4 regions of the Candidatus Enterococcus lemimoniae genome follow, and region 1 is predicted to be linked to each of the others. Evidence: riboswitches for the same ligand, from Rfam matches in the RefSeq annotation. Region 1 holds a riboswitch; each other region holds the start of a gene.
What was found. Region 1 has a riboswitch for magnesium ahead of A5866_RS04540 (MgtC/SapB family protein). Riboswitches for the same ligand answer to the same signal wherever they lie in the genome.
Positions count from the first base shown of each region.

Region 1 (4,341 bases):
AGATGTAGACAAAATGAAAAATATAGTAAATGATGATGCAATGGATAAAAGCACAAAGGGAATGATCATTTTTTTAGGTTTGACACTTGTTATAGGTGTGCCAAGTCTTATCATTTGGAAGGTAATGGGATTTATTCCCTTTTTACTTCTTTCGGCCATAACAATGTATTACGCTGTTAAGATAGAAAAATTGAAAAAGAAAAATAATATTAAGACGTACAAAGAGATTATTGCTTTTTCTGAAGGGAAGTCTAACTTAGATGAATTGAGAGAGCAACGAGATCAAAAAAATATTTTGGAGAAAGAATACTAATAGTATTAGTATTTACCCTGTTTTTTGGTGCATTAGCTTGGATTATTAAATTAGCAACTGTTTTCTTGATGAATCATTTATAAAAAGAACATGTAACATTTTAGTTATTTTCTAGTATTAAACTCAAATATCATTATGGGACAGATGCTAAACAGTAACTGTAGAGAATTTGACGTGTAACATTTTAAACTAAGCGATTCTAGAAGATAAAGGGACTGAACGAGTCAAAAGTAACTTAAATAAAATGTAAATTATCATAAAGTTGAGTAATGTTCAGAATCAGGACTTGCTCAGCTTTTTTTGTTTCCGCTATATAAACTAAATGTAAAAAAATACATAAAATTAAAAAGTACTAAAGTAAGGAGTGATGTTCAATTGAAACTTTTTTCATAGATTATCGATCGTTAAAAATCTTTATATTATATAGTAATATTGATTAATTCTTCCCTAACTACTACCGATATCAAAAAATATATTGAGACCTAAATAAACAACAATTTCCCACCCACCACCAAAATCCTACTTGACAATAATTTCTTCTTCTGTTAACTTGTTAGTGAATATAAAATATGATTTGTTAGGTGAGGCTCCTATACAAACATAGGCTACTGCCCAAAAATGTCGAGAGACGCCAATGGGTAGAACAGGAATTGTCGAATACAAGGCTTTTCATAAGGTAGCTAAGATGTTTGTCTTTACGTTGTATAGTGCCAAAACTCAACGACTAGATCAATGTCTTAATTTGTCATGCTTTTTTTTGGTGAATGTAGAGTGACTTTTCGCGGAGTTTTTGTGCGAAAAGTCACTTTTTTTGCGTCTAAGAAAATCGGATTTTATGTTCAATAATCGTCAAGGGGGAATGTATATGAATTTTTATTGATGTTATCAATGAGCTTGTTAGCAGGTAGTTTAATTGGTATTGAACGGCAATGGCGAAAAAAATTAGCCGGCGTACGTACAATGAGCTTGGTTTCACTTGGCGCTATGCTTTTTGTGTCCATATCTACCATGATCACAACGGAAACAAGTCCAACAAGGATTGCTGCACAAGTTGTTAGTGGCATTGGCTTTTTGGCAGGAGGAATTATTTTGCGAGATGGGTTTAGTGTGACCGGGCTAAATACGGCTGCGACTCTCTGGTGTACGGCAGCAGTGGGTGCAATGATCGGCGCCGGTTTTATTAAAGAAGGTTTTTTAGCCGCCATCGTTATCATGCTGGTGAATAGTGTGATTCGTTTTGCTTCGCAACGATTTGATCAAATGACGGAGAGTTATCGACCAGAAGAGCAAGTGAAAATGAAAAATTCATTTTTGATCGTCACTGGAAAATCAACTGCGGAACTCGCATTACGAACAGAAATGATGACACAGCTAGACCGCTACTATTTATCCTTTTGTCATTTTTTGTGTCTGGATCTTGCAGGAAATAATGTCCAGTTACAGGTAGAAATCGAACCAAATTCGAATCGTGAATTGGCCATGAAAGAGATCATTACACAGTTATCAAAAAACAAAGAGGTATTGGAAGTGTATCAATTATCAAAGGAGGAAGAATCATGGTAAAACAGTGTTCACTTTAATCAGATGGGATAGTCCTATTTATCGGGAAACATTAGCCTTACGCAATCAAGTATTAAAAGCAAGCGCAGGCAAACCCTTTCTAACGAAATCTGTTGTAGAAGAAAAACACGATATTCACTTAGTCATCAAAAAAGAGGATCGTGTGGTTGGCACTCTTCTTTTGCATCCTTGTGATTCAAACTGTATACAAATAAAACAAGTTGCACTAAGTCCAGACGTTCAAGGTCAAGGGTTGGGAAAGAAATTAATCGTTTATGCTGAGCAAGTTGCTCGAAATTTAAACTATGCCACTATTTTTTTGACGGGTCGAAAGCAGGCCTGGGGATTTTATGAAAAATTAGGCTATGTTAGTTTGATGGATGCCTATCAAGAAGACGAGTTACTCTTAAAAGTATTTAAAAAACGCATGGTAGACATAAGACATTTTACAAATCAGAGGGAGTTGAAAACAAATGGATGACAGTAGTTCGAGGCAACAGGGGTCACAGGAAAGAGTTGTACTAAAAAGGAGTCGATTATTATTATCTATTTGTTTTTAGTGCCCTTTTTTCTCCGAGCCCCTGCAAATAGGGAGCAATGTAAAAACACTAGGAAAAATGGTTATGCGTTTAGGTATTGGCGCAGGATCATGGTGGATTTTTTTGGAGAGAAGGAAACAAAATGGAAAGAAAAAAAAGAGCAATTCAAGAGATAGATTATGGCTTAATGGCTAGAAAAACAGTTGAAAGTATTTTTGAAACATTTCAAACATCAAAAAAAGGACTATCTGAAGTTCAAGCAGTTATGGCTCGAGATGAATATGGAGACAATACTATTTCCTACGGGAAAAAAACACCTTTATTCATAGAAGTCTTAAAAGCGTATATTACACCGTTTACCCTTGTTTTAATTGGTTTAGGAATTATGTCTTTTATTACAGATGTGGTTATCGCTGCACCGGAAGATCGTGACTATTTCGGTAGTGGTATTATCTTCACTATGGTCTTGATCAGTGGGACGATGACACTCATTCAATCTGTGCGCTCAAATCAAGCAGCCGAAAAATTGAAATCATTGGTTAAAGTCACCGCAGCGGTAAAACGGAAAAATAAATATGATGAAATTCCTATGGAAGATATTGTGTGTGGAGATATTGTCAGATTGTCAGCAGGAGATATGATTCCAGCGGATATTCGTTTGATTGCAACTAAAGATTTATTTATTTCTCAGTCTGCACTGACGGGGGAAAGTTATCCTGTTGAAAAACGGGCAGAGGCAATCATTACTAAAGATAGCAATGAAACGAGTTATGAGAATCTTGTGTTTATGGGCAGCAACGTTATAAGCGGAAGTGCTGAAGGCGTGGTCATTGCCACTGGAAATCGTACACTGTTTGGAGATGTGGCCAAATCATTGTCTACTAAACCGGTACAAACAAGTTTTGAATTAGGCATTCGCAAAACGTCATTCTTGTTTATTAAATTTATGGCATTGATGGCGCCAACTGTTATTGTAATCAACGGTTTTACAAAAGGGGATTGGATGGAAGCCTTCTTGTTCGGCCTATCCGTAGCCGTTGGGTTGACACCAGAAATGTTACCGATGATCGTTACGACCAACTTAGTCAAAGGTGCAACAGGTATGGCTAAAAAAGGAACGGTGATTAAAAACTTAAATGCGATTCAAAATTTTGGTGCAATCGATGTCCTATGTACGGATAAAACAGGCACGCTAACACAAGATAAAATTATACTGGAATATCATTTGGATCTGGCTGGTGAAGAAGATGACCGTGTCTTACGTCATGCCTATTTAAACAGTTACTATCAAACCGGCTTAAAAAATTTATTAGATGTCGCAATTATTGATGCTGCCAAAACGGAATTGAATACAACAGGAATTCCGTATAAAAAGGTGGATGAAATTCCCTTTGATTTTGATCGTAGACGAATGAGCGTTGTCGTAGAAGATCCTAGCGGAAAAACGCAAATGATCACTAAGGGTGCCATTGAAGAAATGCTGAGTATTTCGAGTTTTGTCGATTTCAAAGGCAAGGTTAGTGTGCTAACGGATGAGGTTAAACAAGAAGTATTGCAAAAAGTGAATGAGTTAAACGAGGATGGTTTACGCGTGATCGGCGTTGCCCAAAAAACAAATCCAAGTGTTGTTGGTGAATTCTCAGTAGCGGATGAATCTGAGATGGTGCTGATTGGCTATTTAGCATTCTTAGATCCGCCAAAAGAAACGACAAAACAAGCACTAGAAACGTTAAAAGCACATGGCGTTGAAGTGAAAGTCCTAACAGGAGATAACGCTTTGGTAACGCGATCCGTATGTAAACAAGTTGGTTTGGGTGCTGAAAAATTGATCAATGGCGAAGATATTATGAATATATCCAATGATAAATTAAGTCAATTAGTTGAAAAGCACAATGTATTTGTAAAATTAAACCCACAACAAAAACAACA
Region 1 is NZ_CP147248.1:936,974-941,314, reverse strand. Features, by position in the region: gene A5866_RS04545 (helix-turn-helix domain-containing protein) at 1-313, shown strand, start outside; M-box (ykoK) riboswitch at 880-1,049, shown strand; gene A5866_RS04540 (MgtC/SapB family protein) at 1,202-1,876, shown strand; gene A5866_RS04535 (GNAT family N-acetyltransferase) at 1,881-2,354, shown strand; gene mgtA (magnesium-translocating P-type ATPase) at 2,555-4,341, shown strand, end outside.

Region 2 (4,341 bases), 510 kb from region 1:
TAGTATACCTATATTATTATCCAAAGAAAATATAAAGTAAATATATATGATAAGTTTATCATAATGTTTAAAATATAATTGTTTTTTATTAGATGTATCTGAATAAGAAAATCAAGTTACTAATTTATTCGATCATTATTTTTGCTATAATATGTAAGGATAAGAACTAAAAATGATGTGTGAAGGGATTTGTAATGATGAAGAAAGCAACAATTACTAAAACAGTTGATTTGTTGGATGGAGGCTGTAATGTTTGTGGCATTATTGAGAATGAAAATTATATTTTGACGATTGATGAGCAGGAAATTCCTTTAGAAGAGCTGACAGTCAACGCATTGATCACAGCGATTGTTTTGAAAAATGGATATAAGCGGAAATATGAGACGGATGTTATTGATGATTATATTTTGTATATAAAAGAAGGACATCAAGTTAGACTTAAGGAAGAGTATAATTTCCTGATTTATTCAAGTGATACAGCAAAAGTAGAAACGCAAGATCAAATAGTGGATGAAAAACAATTAGTTGAAAAAGTGAATGAAATCTTAGAAACGTTATTCAAGCTAGAAGAATTAGAGTTTTGTTTTTAAACTATCAAAAAGGAGTTCTTGCTAATTGCTGTGAGAACTCCTTCTTGGTATTTTTATTTATAAGTATTCTGTTTTTATTAATCTATTTGAAAATAATCAGACATCATCAATTTTTCAAACCGCTCTTGGGATGCAGCAATAGTTTCATCATGATCATAAATCAATAATTTAAAGTCTTCGGTTTTAGGAATATGTCTGAACGTTTCCGATTCTACCAGCAAAATGATTTGTTGACAAAGCCAATCAAGTACAGTTTGGATAGCTTCTTCATCTTCGACCCAATCATCAAATAAATGAAGAGAAGCAAACCGTTGATTTTCATCCCAGTCACCAGTAGTGTATTTCATCGTTTCAAGTTGTTCTCGGTCGTACCCTTTTTCTGTATAGTATTCAGTTGTTTCTTGCCAAAGGTCAACAGTATTGATACAAAGGTTGATTTCCCCTTCTTCATAGATATTACAGTCTAAGGCAAATGCATAAAATGTTTCATCAGAATGATCCAATAAATAATTATCAATACTATCTGTTAAAAAGCTAAAAAAGAATTCTTGTTGTTTCTCTAAAAAGTTTTCCATGGGCTCCTCCAAGCGTTTCGTCTCCTAAACATTGAAACAGATAATAAGAAGAAAGTCTATCTAAAGTTGTTTTTTAAGAAAATATAAAGATTTTCATCGTGTAAAATTTTAGGTAGTTTAAATCATATACATGGTAGCTCTGAGTGTAGAGTAGTTTAAGTCTAATAACACTATCGTGCATAAGGCAATTATATAAAATTTAATTTGACTTTGTGATTCGATACGCTTATAGTTTAAAATGAATTAAATACTTGTTAGGTGAGGCTCCTATATAAACATAGGCTGCTGCTCAGAAATGTCGAAAGACAGGTGCGGGTAGGACAAATTTCGTCGAATTAAGGCGTTTTTCAAAGCAGCTAAAAGCATAGCTTTTTACGTTATATAGTGCTAAAACTCAACGAAGAGAAGATCAAGGTAAGTTGTAAATAAATGGCATAAGTCCATGTGTTTGCCGCTTCTAATCTAATCCCTTCGCTGAGTGTTCTTGGTGAAGGATTTTTCTTTTATCCCAGAATCCATTTAAGCGGCAGAAAGGAATAACTCATGAAAAAATCTGTAAAAATAACGATCATTACCTTACTCTCCATTTTGCTTGTAGTGGTGAGTGCAGGCTGTTATGCAGCTGTATCATTTCAAACAGCGAAAGAAAAAAGTGAAGCAAACGTTTCTAGTAAAAACCAAAATTTTACTGGCGATGAACAAACGCGTGATAAGGAATTGACTGTAATGGTCGTTGGGAATGATTCTAGAGATGACGATGAAGACCAGGGACGTTCAGATACATTGATGGTAGCCCATTATGATGGTAAAACGAAACAACCAAAACTAATCTCGATCATGCGAGACAGCTACGTAACATTTCCTGATGGCGGACAAGATAAAATCAATGCGGCCTATGCATACGGCGGAGCGCAAATGACCAAAGATGTCTTAAAGACAAATTTTGATTTGCCAATCAACTATTATGTAGTGATTGACTTTAAAGAATTCAGTGATATTATTGATGAACTTTATCCAAAAGGCGTTACGATCGATTCTGAAAAAGACATTAATCTCGATGGTGTAGATATCCTTAAAGGAAAACAAACATTGCACGGAAATAGTTTATTACAGTATGCTCGTTTTAGAATGGATGAAGAAGGCGATTTTGGTCGAATCAGACGTCAGCAACAAGTAATGGACGCTTTAGTGGAACAGTCGAAAGATTTGATCCCAATTTGGGAATTACCTCAGGTTGCAGGGAAAATGGTCGGAAAAATCGATACAAATGTGCCGACAAGTTTATTGATCGATTTAGCAAAAGATTTTCTAACTGGCAACGTAAAACCATTAAAGTCATTATCTGTTCCAGTAGAAGGATCATGGAATTTCAATGATTATACAGAATCCGGTAGTGTGATTGAAATCGATGAGCAAAAAAATGCTGAGGCTATCAAGGATTTTATGAAAGATAATTAGAATAGGATTGAGGATGGAACAAAAGTGATGTCGCTTTTGTTCCATCCTTTTTTCGATTAAAGATAAGGCTATTTCTATGCGTTGGCTTCAAGCTTGTGCTATTCTTTAAGAAAACGGTTTATTTACTTAGAAGGAAGGGTTTGCTATGAAAGTTGTGATCATAGGAGCTTCATTTGCTGGAGTCTCTGCGGCTTTAGCTATCAGAAAAAAACATCCAGAGGCTGAAGTTATTTTAATGGATAAGCAGCAAACAATCGGCTATTTACCTGGCGACATCAATCTTTATTTTAATGAGACAATCAATCCAATCGAAACGGCTCAATTTATTTCAGAACAAGAGTTAGTAGATCAGGGACTAACGTTATTGTTAAATGCAGAAGTTGTTAGAATAGACGCAAAGCAACATATTATTAACTATGAAAAAGAAGCACTTGAGTCGTTTATCTCATTTGATAAACTTATTTTAGCAACAGGCTCTAGTCAATGGTCGCAAAATATTCTCGGCAGCGACTCAGATAAAGTATTGAAATATAAATTTTTACCTGGTGTGCTACAAGCAATCGAGCAATTAGAAAATAGCCGCAAAGTAGCGTTGATCGGTGGTGGCCAAATTGGAGCTGAAGCAGCCGATACTTTGTTGAAAAAAAATAAAGAAGTCCATCTCTTTGAACGTATGGATTATTTGCTATTTAAATATTTTGATGAAGAAATGATCCAGCCAGTTCAAGCGGAAATGGTGGCACGCGGAGTTGTCTTTCATTTTGATGAGACCGTAGAAAAAATGACTGACATAGATGAAGGACTTGTGATAGAAACGAAGAAGTCCCAGTTATTATGTGATAGTGCTATTTTTGCGATGAATGTTCGACCCGATTTACGTTATTTAGACGAACAGATTCGGACGCATATAGATGGTACCATTTTTGTGAATGAATATTTGGAAACCTCGCAAGTAGATATTTTTGCTATTGGTGACTGCATTCAAGTGCCTTACAGCTTATCGAATGAATCGTTTTATATTCCCTTAGTAAATAATGCGGTTAGGTCAGGTTTGGTGGTCGCACAAAATTTAGTCGAACCTACAACACCATTTATAGGATCGATTCGCACGATTGGGACTAAGCTTGTTGACCATTATCTAGCAAGTACAGGATTGACTGAAGCGGAAGGGTTATTTTATGAGCAGCCAATTTCAGTTGCTCATGTTCAGCAAAAAAGCTCATTATTTTCCGGTGGTGAAACGATTAGCAGCAAAATTATATTTGAAAAAGATAGCCATAAATTATTAGGAGCACAATTGGTTTCAAAAGCAGATATCTTAGAAAAAATCAACACACTTGCACTTGGTATTCAAGCGGGACAAACGCTCGAAGAGTTTTATCAGAAAGATTTTTTGTATCATCCCTATTATTCCAACGTGATCGATATCACGAACCAGCTAGCATTTGAAGGTTTGTGGAGTGAAGCAGATGAAAATTGAAGCCTTATTAGATAGAAAAGAAGCAAGAGAAGTTGGAATTTTAAAAAAGGTGATTTTGGCTGGTGGCAGGATCGAGGATACTGAACTGTTGGATTATTTAGGTGTGTCCAAAGCTTCTTTTGAAAGTGATTTGAAGGAATTGGGGTATTATCTAAAACCATATGAAAAAGACTGCTCGCTATTTTATGATGGTCAATGGGTTGCCATTCACATGTCAGATGCGTTTTCCATAAGTAAA
Region 2 is NZ_CP147248.1:1,451,292-1,455,632, reverse strand. Features, by position in the region: gene A5866_RS06995 (DUF4809 family protein) at 195-590, shown strand; gene A5866_RS06990 (hypothetical protein) at 668-1,165, opposite strand; M-box (ykoK) riboswitch at 1,409-1,577, shown strand; gene A5866_RS06985 (LCP family protein) at 1,709-2,623, shown strand; gene A5866_RS06980 (FAD-dependent oxidoreductase) at 2,769-4,103, shown strand; gene A5866_RS06975 (helix-turn-helix domain-containing protein) at 4,093-4,341, shown strand, end outside.
Region 2: another riboswitch for magnesium. It lies ahead of A5866_RS06985 (LCP family protein); the one in region 1 lies ahead of A5866_RS04540 (MgtC/SapB family protein).

Region 3 (4,341 bases), 960 kb from region 1:
TGGAAAACACTCTGTTTTAATACTCCTTATTTAGGTTATTTAAAAAGACAAATTAAGGATACAATGGATCATTTCAAAGGTAAACTGGACGGATTATTCTTCGATATTGTCTGGCAAGATCCTTGTTGTTGTAATGATTGTATCAAGAAAATGCTAGAGAGTGGTTATAATCCAGAAAACGAGGGTGATCGCGATACTTTTGCAAAAAAAACTGAGCAGTTTTTAAAAGCTGAGATCTATCAAACAATCAGAGCAATAGACGATAATTGTCCGATTTTTTTTAATGAAGGGAATATCATTCCCAGTATTCGTCCTAATCTTGCGGAGTACAGTCATTTAGAAATAGAATCACTACCAAGTGGTGCTTGGGGTTATCAACATTTTCCAACGGTCGTGCGTTATGCTAAGAATTTAGGGAAAGAGTACCTTGGTATGACTGGAAAATTTCATAAGGTGTGGGCTGATTTTGGAAGTTACAAAAATCAAGTTGCTCTGGAATATGAATCCTTTTTAGCACTTGCACATGGGGCCAAATGTTCAATTGGGGATCAAATGTATCCAGATGGAACATTGCAGCAGGCAACATATGAATTGATCGGCAATGTGTACAGTCAAGTAAAACAGTTAGAAATCTACAACGAGGATTCAAAAGCAATAACAGAAATTGCTATTTTACATCCTGGAATCGTTGAAACGTGTGAAGAAAAAGTTGATTTGTCATTAGCTGGAGCAGTGAATATGCTAAATGAAGCCCATTATCAATTTGATATTGTCGATCACAAAATGAACTGGTCTAACTATCAAGTGTTGATACTTCCAGACAAATTGGTATTGACACGTGAATTAACGAACCTGATCCATGATTACTTAGATCAAGGAGGGAAAATTTTAGCTACCCACTACAGCGGTCTAGTTGAGGGTCAACAATTTAGTGAAAGTTGGGGTGTTCACTATCAAGGAGAATATCAATCAGAGCCAATGTATGGTTATTTTGATGCAAACTTCTTTTCTAAACTGCCTCAAGGTGAATTAGTTTTACATGGCAAAGGACTTGTAGTTACCCCTATCACGAGCGTCGTAAAAGGAGTTGTGGCTGCACCACTTGTGGAACGAAGTTACCAACATTATTATTCTCATTTTCAAGCACCTGTTGGTCAAAAAACAAGTAATCCAGCAGTTACGGTAGCTGCGCAAGTAATCTATTACCCGTTTCCACTTTTTGACATGTATAAAAAACAAGGGGTAAAAGCATACAAAGAGTTGATTTTAGCTGGAATTGATTTTCTTTTAGAGGGAAGAAAACTAGTCAATAGTGACTTACCAACTTCAGCAGATGTAATATTGAACCATCAAGCGATTGAAAAAAGGATTATTTTAAATTTGCTACATTATATTCCAGAACGACGTGCATTAGATTTAGATACAATTGAAGACAAAATTCCATTATATAACCAAACTGTTCAATTGGATGTATCATTGATTGCGTTGAAGTTAGCTTTAAAAGAGTGTATGGTTGAAAGTCTTGTTCAAGTAACAGCTCAAAAGGAGTTGCCATTTGACATGATTGAAGGAAAACTAGTTTTTGATGTATCGAAGATTGATGGATATGAAATAATTGCCTTAACTTACAAATAGAAAGATGTGACAAATATGGATGGATTAGAATTAACAGCTTTTAATATTATCAGTACAGTAGGAACCGCTAAATCAAAAGTGATGGAGAGCATGGACTATGCAAGAAAAGGAAAATTTAAAGAGGCAGAACAGCTGATCAATGAAGCTAATGAATCATTACGAGCTGGAGAAAAGGAGCATTTTACTGTAATCACACAAGAAGCAAAAGAAAAAAATGTTGAACTTACACTGCTTTTTATGCACGCAGAAGATCAGTTGATGACAACTGTTGTGCTTAGAGATGTTGCAAACGAACTTCTAGAAATGAATAAAAATTTTTATGAATTAAAAAATCTAGTGGAAGAGTTAGCAGGAAAATGATGACACTATTAGGTGTAATAGCAGGTGTCTGTACCAGTATTTCATTTATTCCGCAAGCTATCCAGACAATCAAGACGAAACAAACGGAAGGGATTTCCCTAATTACGTACATTATGTTTGTCATAGGTGTGTTTTCATGGGTGATTTATGGGGCTTTAAATGGAGATATTGCCGTTTTACTGACGAATATTGTGACACTTATGCCCTGTTCTATTATTTTGTATTTGAAATTACAAGCAGTGAATGGTGTAAATAAAAAAGAGACTGAACGCAGTTAAATCTGTGTTTTAGTCTTTCTTATTTCTTTAGCATCTACTAACATGGCTTATGTTTAATGGTAGAATGAAAGAGTAGATTAGAAACTGATGAGTAAAATGAATTGGAAGTTTGGCTAAGGCTGAAAAGGAGAGTGACATAATAATGGCATACGAAGAAGATTGGTATATGAGACAATTAAAAATGGTCGTGTTTAATCCTTTTAAGAAAAGTTCAGCAGATCAAGTTATGCCAATGATTATGGTGATGGATGAAGGAACAGGAGAAAATTATTCTGTTCCAATTCAAAGTTATCTATCAGAGCTGATTTTGAAACAAGAAGTGAATCAAGCTGAAAATATCTTGTTTTTAGAATCTAAAAACATGACAAATGAGCAATTTGTGGGTCTTGGTAACTGGTTTTATGACCTCGTGGAGGAGTTATCAGATGAAGAGTTAACAATGGCTAATTTTTCAAGAACAGAAATCGCTCAAGGGAGAGCAGAATTAGCCTGAGCAATAAAAAAAGGTATTTTTGAATTATTTCGTTTTCTTTTGACAATTAGAAAAATATGAACTATGATGAATAAGGATTAAGAACTGAATAATTGTTAGGTGAGGCTCCTATTTGGACACATGCTACTGCCGCGAAAGAATCGAGAGACTCTTAGTTGGTTGAACAGGAATGATCGTGAAGGTCATTCATAACGTAGCTGATAAGAAATTATCTACGCCCTATAGTGCTAAAGCTCAACGATAGAGAAACTTTTATTTAAGTTGCTATTTTAACGCACACTCTATTGTTTAGTGTGCGTTTTGCTGTTTAACACAGATTGCGGAGCAATCTGATGTTAAACAGTACAAGGCGACTGAAAGGAGAGTTGTGACCTTTGTATGAATCACAGCGACTGGCTCCGCCAGAGCTGATGATGGACAGTACTTGGCGACCAAAGGGAGCGAAGTTCCGCAAAAAGAAACAAGCGGTCAGAAGAAAAACAAAAGCCCCATCTAAAAAAATCCATCGTTCCAAAATAAACAAAAAGAGAGGAAGAGCCGTATGGAAGACCCCAGTCATTCGAGAAATAAAATAAATGTCCCCTTCATCTTAGAAACGATGGAATTGAAATAACCTTTCTTTTCTCCTTCTAGATAAGATGAAGTGCAAGGAGGAAAAGAAAATGATGAATAAAAAAATAGTAGATTTAAAAAAAGCTACAAAAGATCAAGAGTTAAAAAAACTAGCAATGTTGTCTGAACGAGAATTAATGATGGAGCTTCGGACTTCAGAAAAAGGTTTATCCGAAGAAGATGCTAAACATCGATTAGAAGAATATGGTCCCAATGAAGTTTCTGCACAAAAACCAACACCAGCAATTATTATGTTTTTAGAAGCATTTAAAGATCCATTTGTTTATGTATTAGCTTTATTGATGGTTGTTTCAGCAGTTACAAAAGATTTTGAAGCAGCCCTTGTGATGGGGATCATGATTTTAGCTAGCGTTATTATTGCTTTTATTCAAGAATATCGCTCTCAAAAAGCAAGTTTGAGTTTAAAAGAACTTATTGAAAATACAACTGCTGTGACACGTGCTGGTCAAATAAAAGAAATTCCGATGGATGAAGTTGTACCAGGAGACATTGTGACTTTGGCGACAGGCGATATGATCCCAGCCGATGCGGTGTTGATTTGGACAAAAGATTTATTTATCAATCAATCGTCATTAACTGGTGAATCAATGCCAGTTGAAAAATTTGTAGATGCAGGGATCGATAAAAATTCCGAATCTGTTGCAGCCTTAGATATGCAAGATTTAGTCTTTATGGGAACGGATGTATTAAGCGGACAAGGAAAAGCGATTATTTTGAAAACAGGACAAAATACTTTCTTTGGCGACATTGCTAAAAATGCAACGACCCAACGTGGAAAAACGTCTTTTGACATCGGCTTGACCAAAGTCAGTAAGTTTTTGCTAAGAATGGTCATGATTCTGTTTCCGATCGTATTTTTGATCAATGGGATCACCAAAGGCGAATGGAGCGAAGCATTTTTCTTTGCAATTGCTGTTGCTGTTGGGTTAACGCCTGAAATGT
Region 3 is NZ_CP147248.1:3,545,107-3,549,447, forward strand. Features, by position in the region: gene A5866_RS16925 (alpha-amylase family protein) at 1-1,635, shown strand, start outside; gene A5866_RS16930 (PTS lactose/cellobiose transporter subunit IIA) at 1,651-1,995, shown strand; gene A5866_RS16935 (SemiSWEET transporter) at 1,995-2,273, shown strand; gene A5866_RS16940 (DUF6483 family protein) at 2,416-2,766, shown strand; M-box (ykoK) riboswitch at 2,851-3,019, shown strand; gene A5866_RS16945 (hypothetical protein) at 3,141-3,341, shown strand; gene mgtA (magnesium-translocating P-type ATPase) at 3,405-4,341, shown strand, end outside.
Region 3: another riboswitch for magnesium. It lies ahead of A5866_RS16945 (hypothetical protein); the one in region 1 lies ahead of A5866_RS04540 (MgtC/SapB family protein).

Region 4 (4,341 bases), 710 kb from region 1:
ACCAAAGCCAACACTCAAAATTTTCCAAGAACAGCCGGAAACCAGCACGATGCCGAGAAAAATGGATATAAAAACTAAACTAGTTCCAAAATCTTTTTGATAAAACATCAAAGCCAAAACGGGCAAACTAACCAAAAATAATTCACCCAGTAAGCGAAAATCTTCTTTTAAACTAGAGGAGCTTGCAGGATGTTGTCTTCTTCTTGTCACGATGTAGGCTAACATCAAAATATAGCCAAGCTTCATAAATTCTGATGGTTGAAACGAAACTGGGCCCAATCTGAGCCAACGTTTGGTTCCGGTGGCAGCAGCCATAACTGGGTCATGAAATTTTATAAGCAATCCTGATAAAAACAGCGATAAACCATAAAAAATGGGTGTTAATTTCCATAAATATTTTATGGGGATAATCATCGTAACAAACATTGTCCCGATTCCTAAAATAGTCCATAAAAGCTGCTTTTTCAATAATGGAGCAATAGATTCAACAGTCGGATCAGCATAGAACGCGCCATACTGTGCAACAAAACCAATGAGTATCAAAAGAAAAACGGGTAAGAGGAGGGCGTAGTTTACGGGTTCGTTAGTTTTAGCGATTGTTTTTCTCATACGTTTTCTCCTCGTTGGCGATCCCATTCTCGAATTTCTGAGCCTCGGGCGTTTAACGCAATGCCTAGTGTCGTACTCAGAATCAGCAAGCTAGATCCACCATAACTAATAAAAGGAAAAGTCAGTCCCGTCATTGGAATATAGCCTAAAAGACTACCGACATTTACAGCAACTTGAAGGCAAATCAAGGTGCCACAACCAATATAAAGGTAAGAATAATAAAGATTTTTTGATTTTATAGCTAAAAGGAACAAGCGAGCGGCGATGAAGAAAACTAAAAATAAAATCCCCAAAGAAAAAATTAATCCCAGCTCTTCAATACAAATTGCAAAGATAAAGTCTGTATCTGCTGCGGGCAAATAGCCTTTTTTTTGAATGCTGTTGCCAAGACCACGTCCCCAGAAACCGCCATTATGCATTGCGTAGTAAGCGTTGGATGTTTGAAAACCTTTACCCGTTGGATCGATAAAAGGATTTTGCATGACCTCAAAACGAGTAACTAAATAACTGAATTTTTCAGGCATCCAGTCAGTTGGAATGGAAAGCAAAAGGACGGTTCCCAAGCGTTTTATTACGACAAAACCAAGTAGGGAAAGTGACATAAACAACGGAGAAAGACCGCTTGATAAAAACAAAACTGAAACCAAAATAAAAATCATGGATGCCCCGGCGATATTAGGTTGAAGTGCGACTAGCAACATGAAGAAGCAGCAAATCAATAGTGAACGCTGATGGTTTTTGAATGAAAAGGGAACTAAACGATCATTTTTCGCAAGGTGAGCTGCAACATAAAGAATCAGTATTAGTGGAACTAACTCGGAGGGTTGAAATAATAGCACTCCTAAGTTGATCCAACGTTTAGCGCCGCCAACGCTAGTACCAATCAGTGGTAAGGTCACTAACGTTAAGAAGGTCAATACAAGTAAAAGGCTGATAATACTTGGCTTGCGAAAGACATTTAAATTGATTCGATAAACAAATGCCATACAAATTAAACTAAAAAGAAAGTAAGTTGTTTGTTTGATGGCTTTGCTAGCTGTTCCAAGATTGCTGTCTAATAAGTGATAAGAGCTAGAACTGTAAACCATTAAAATCCCGATAATACAAAGAATAAAGTATGGGGTTAGGATGTAAAAGTCTAAATAATGTAATTTGGATAAACGTTTTGGTTGATTCATTTTTTATTCCTCGCTAATCATTTTATTGATCATCAAATAAAGTGTGCATTAGGAATCGACTTAGATGTCGTTAAAAAAGTTTTTTCTGCTGTAAACAATGAAGTGTCTTACTTACTTGATAAAGAAAAATAGAGTAGCTTGCTCGAATTTCCTTTATTCCAACCTAGTTTCACCCCCAAAACCTATAGAATACACTGTCACTATTTATCAAAACAAAAAAACTTCGCTTAAATAACTCAGCGAAGGGGGATTGATTTCAGCACAAATAGAGCTTTCTCATCATTCTCATCGTTGAGTTTTAGCACTATGAAACGTAAAAAGCAGAGCTTTTAGCTACTTTGTGAAAAGCCTTAATTCGACAATTCCTGTCCTACCCATTCCTGTCTTTCGACATTTTTGAGCAGTAGCCTGTGTTTTCATAGGAGCCTCACCTAACAAGTTATTTAGATCGCCTTAAATATAGTGAATATTTAAGGAGAAGTCAATTGGGTAAAGGTTAATTTTTTTATAAGTATAGAAGTAAAGAGCAACATGTATTTTGATTTGACGGGAATCTGGCTGTTCTTGTTTGCTTGATTGCTCGTTGCTATTTAATGACTAACTTTATATTTTCTTAATCTTAAAATGATAAATGACATAGCTACAACGTAAATAAGATAAAAACAACCCAAGATAGATTTCTAGTCTGTCTTGGGTTGTTTTTATCTTTTGGCAGCAATTTTTTTTGCTTTTTCTGTATTAGCAAAGTGAAGTTTTACATATTTACTTAATAATTCCATACCACCTTTAGCCAAAACGTTTGCGGCCACTTTATCCGAAGTTGCTCCAGCTCCTGATGGGACTTTCATGCCTAATTCTTTTGATTCTTTATCTAATTCCTCTAAAAACGCCGCACGACTGATGATCGAGGCCGCTGCTACCGCCACATGGTATTGTTCCCCTTTAGTGATAAAATAAAGCTTCTCACTGACTTGATTTTGTTCATTTCGTACATATTTTTTGTAGTTTGCTTCTGGCGTAAATTGATCGATCAAGATTGCTTCTGGTTTCGTCGGTGCAAGCTCATTTAAGAGTAAGTGGATTGCCTGATTATGCAAGGCAACTTTCATATGGACTGCATTGTATTTTGGTTGGATTTGATTGTATTTTTCTGGCTCTACGATCAGAAGTTTGTAAGGAATCAACTCTTTAATAACAGATGATAACTGAACGATTTGAGGATCAGTAAGCTCTTTTGAGTCTCTTACGCCAAGAGCTTTTAATTTTGTCACCATGGTTTTATCGACATAGGCCGCACAAACAGTGACCGGTCCAAAATAACTACCATTACCAACTTCATCACTCCCTAAAACAGAAAGCTGACTGAAATTTGCCGGAAGTGTACTGCTTTTTTTGGAAGGTGAAGCTGACTGTTTGCTTTGAGTAGGCTGCCCCCATTTAGCAGCTATTTTCTCAGCATCTGGACCTTGAAAGACAATTTTGCCAGAAGTATAGGCTGTAATCGTTGTGTTGCCAACTTTGGCAACAAAGTCAGAGTAAGGAACGTGTCGATTTAAACGATGTTTCTCGTAGAATGAGTTCATTTTTTTTATTGTATCTTTGGTTACTTTGATTACCTGAGTTTGGGACATAGTGGTGCTCCTTTCGAATCTTCTTATCTATAGTAAAGCAAAAGAATAAAAAAGTGAAGTAGGATTCTTTGGTGAAAAGTAAAAAATGTATCGAGATTAATCGCGTTTTAATAACGTATATTTGAGTTTCCCGAAGATCTATGGTAGAATACATTATAAGTAATGATACTAGTTTGAGTGAGCGGATTTCTGCTCACTCTTTTTAATGGAGTAACATAGGCGAGACGTGTGATAAAAGGTTGCTATATGTCATTTCTGATTGTCTAGTTGCATGAATTAGGATTTCTAAAAAACTAGTACGTTATATAAATCTCGAAGGAGGCGAAAATTTTGAGTAGTGTTGTGGAAACTGTTACCGAGTTAGTCACGCCGATCTTAGAAAAACAAAATTTTGAACTTGTAGAAGTAGAGTTTGTCAAGGAAGGAAGAGACTGGTTTCTCCGTGTCTTTATTGATAAAGAAGGCGGGATCGATATCTTAGACTGTGCACTTGTTAGTGAGCAACTAGACGAAAAACTTGACGCTATGGATCCTGATCCGATTCCGCAAGCATATTTTCTGGAAGTGTCCTCTCCGGGAGCTGAACGTCCGTTGAAGAAAGAAAGCGACTATGAAAAAGCAGTTGGAGAATTTATCCATGTTTCACTTTATCAAACAATTGATGGTGAAAAGCAATTTGAAGGTATCTTGAAAACCGTTGATAAAGATCAGTTGACCTTAACAGTCAAAATCAAAACAAGAGTCAAAGACTATACATTTGAACGAAAAAACATTGCAAAAGCTCGTTTAGCAATTCAGTTTTAATTAAGAAAAAATAAAGCAGAACTTTCCGGTTTTTGCCTATCAAAGGAAGCAAGGTTCAGCGTTCAAGTTGACCAGCTCCGTTTACCTTTCATTTAGACAGTAGGAGGAAATGATAAAAA
Region 4 is NZ_CP147248.1:226,691-231,031, forward strand. Features, by position in the region: gene A5866_RS01130 (FtsW/RodA/SpoVE family cell cycle protein) at 1-609, opposite strand, end outside; gene A5866_RS01135 (FtsW/RodA/SpoVE family cell cycle protein) at 606-1,787, opposite strand; M-box (ykoK) riboswitch at 2,064-2,233, opposite strand; gene rnhC (ribonuclease HIII) at 2,489-3,418, opposite strand; gene rimP (ribosome maturation factor RimP) at 3,749-4,222, shown strand.
Region 4: another riboswitch for magnesium. It lies ahead of A5866_RS01135 (FtsW/RodA/SpoVE family cell cycle protein); the one in region 1 lies ahead of A5866_RS04540 (MgtC/SapB family protein).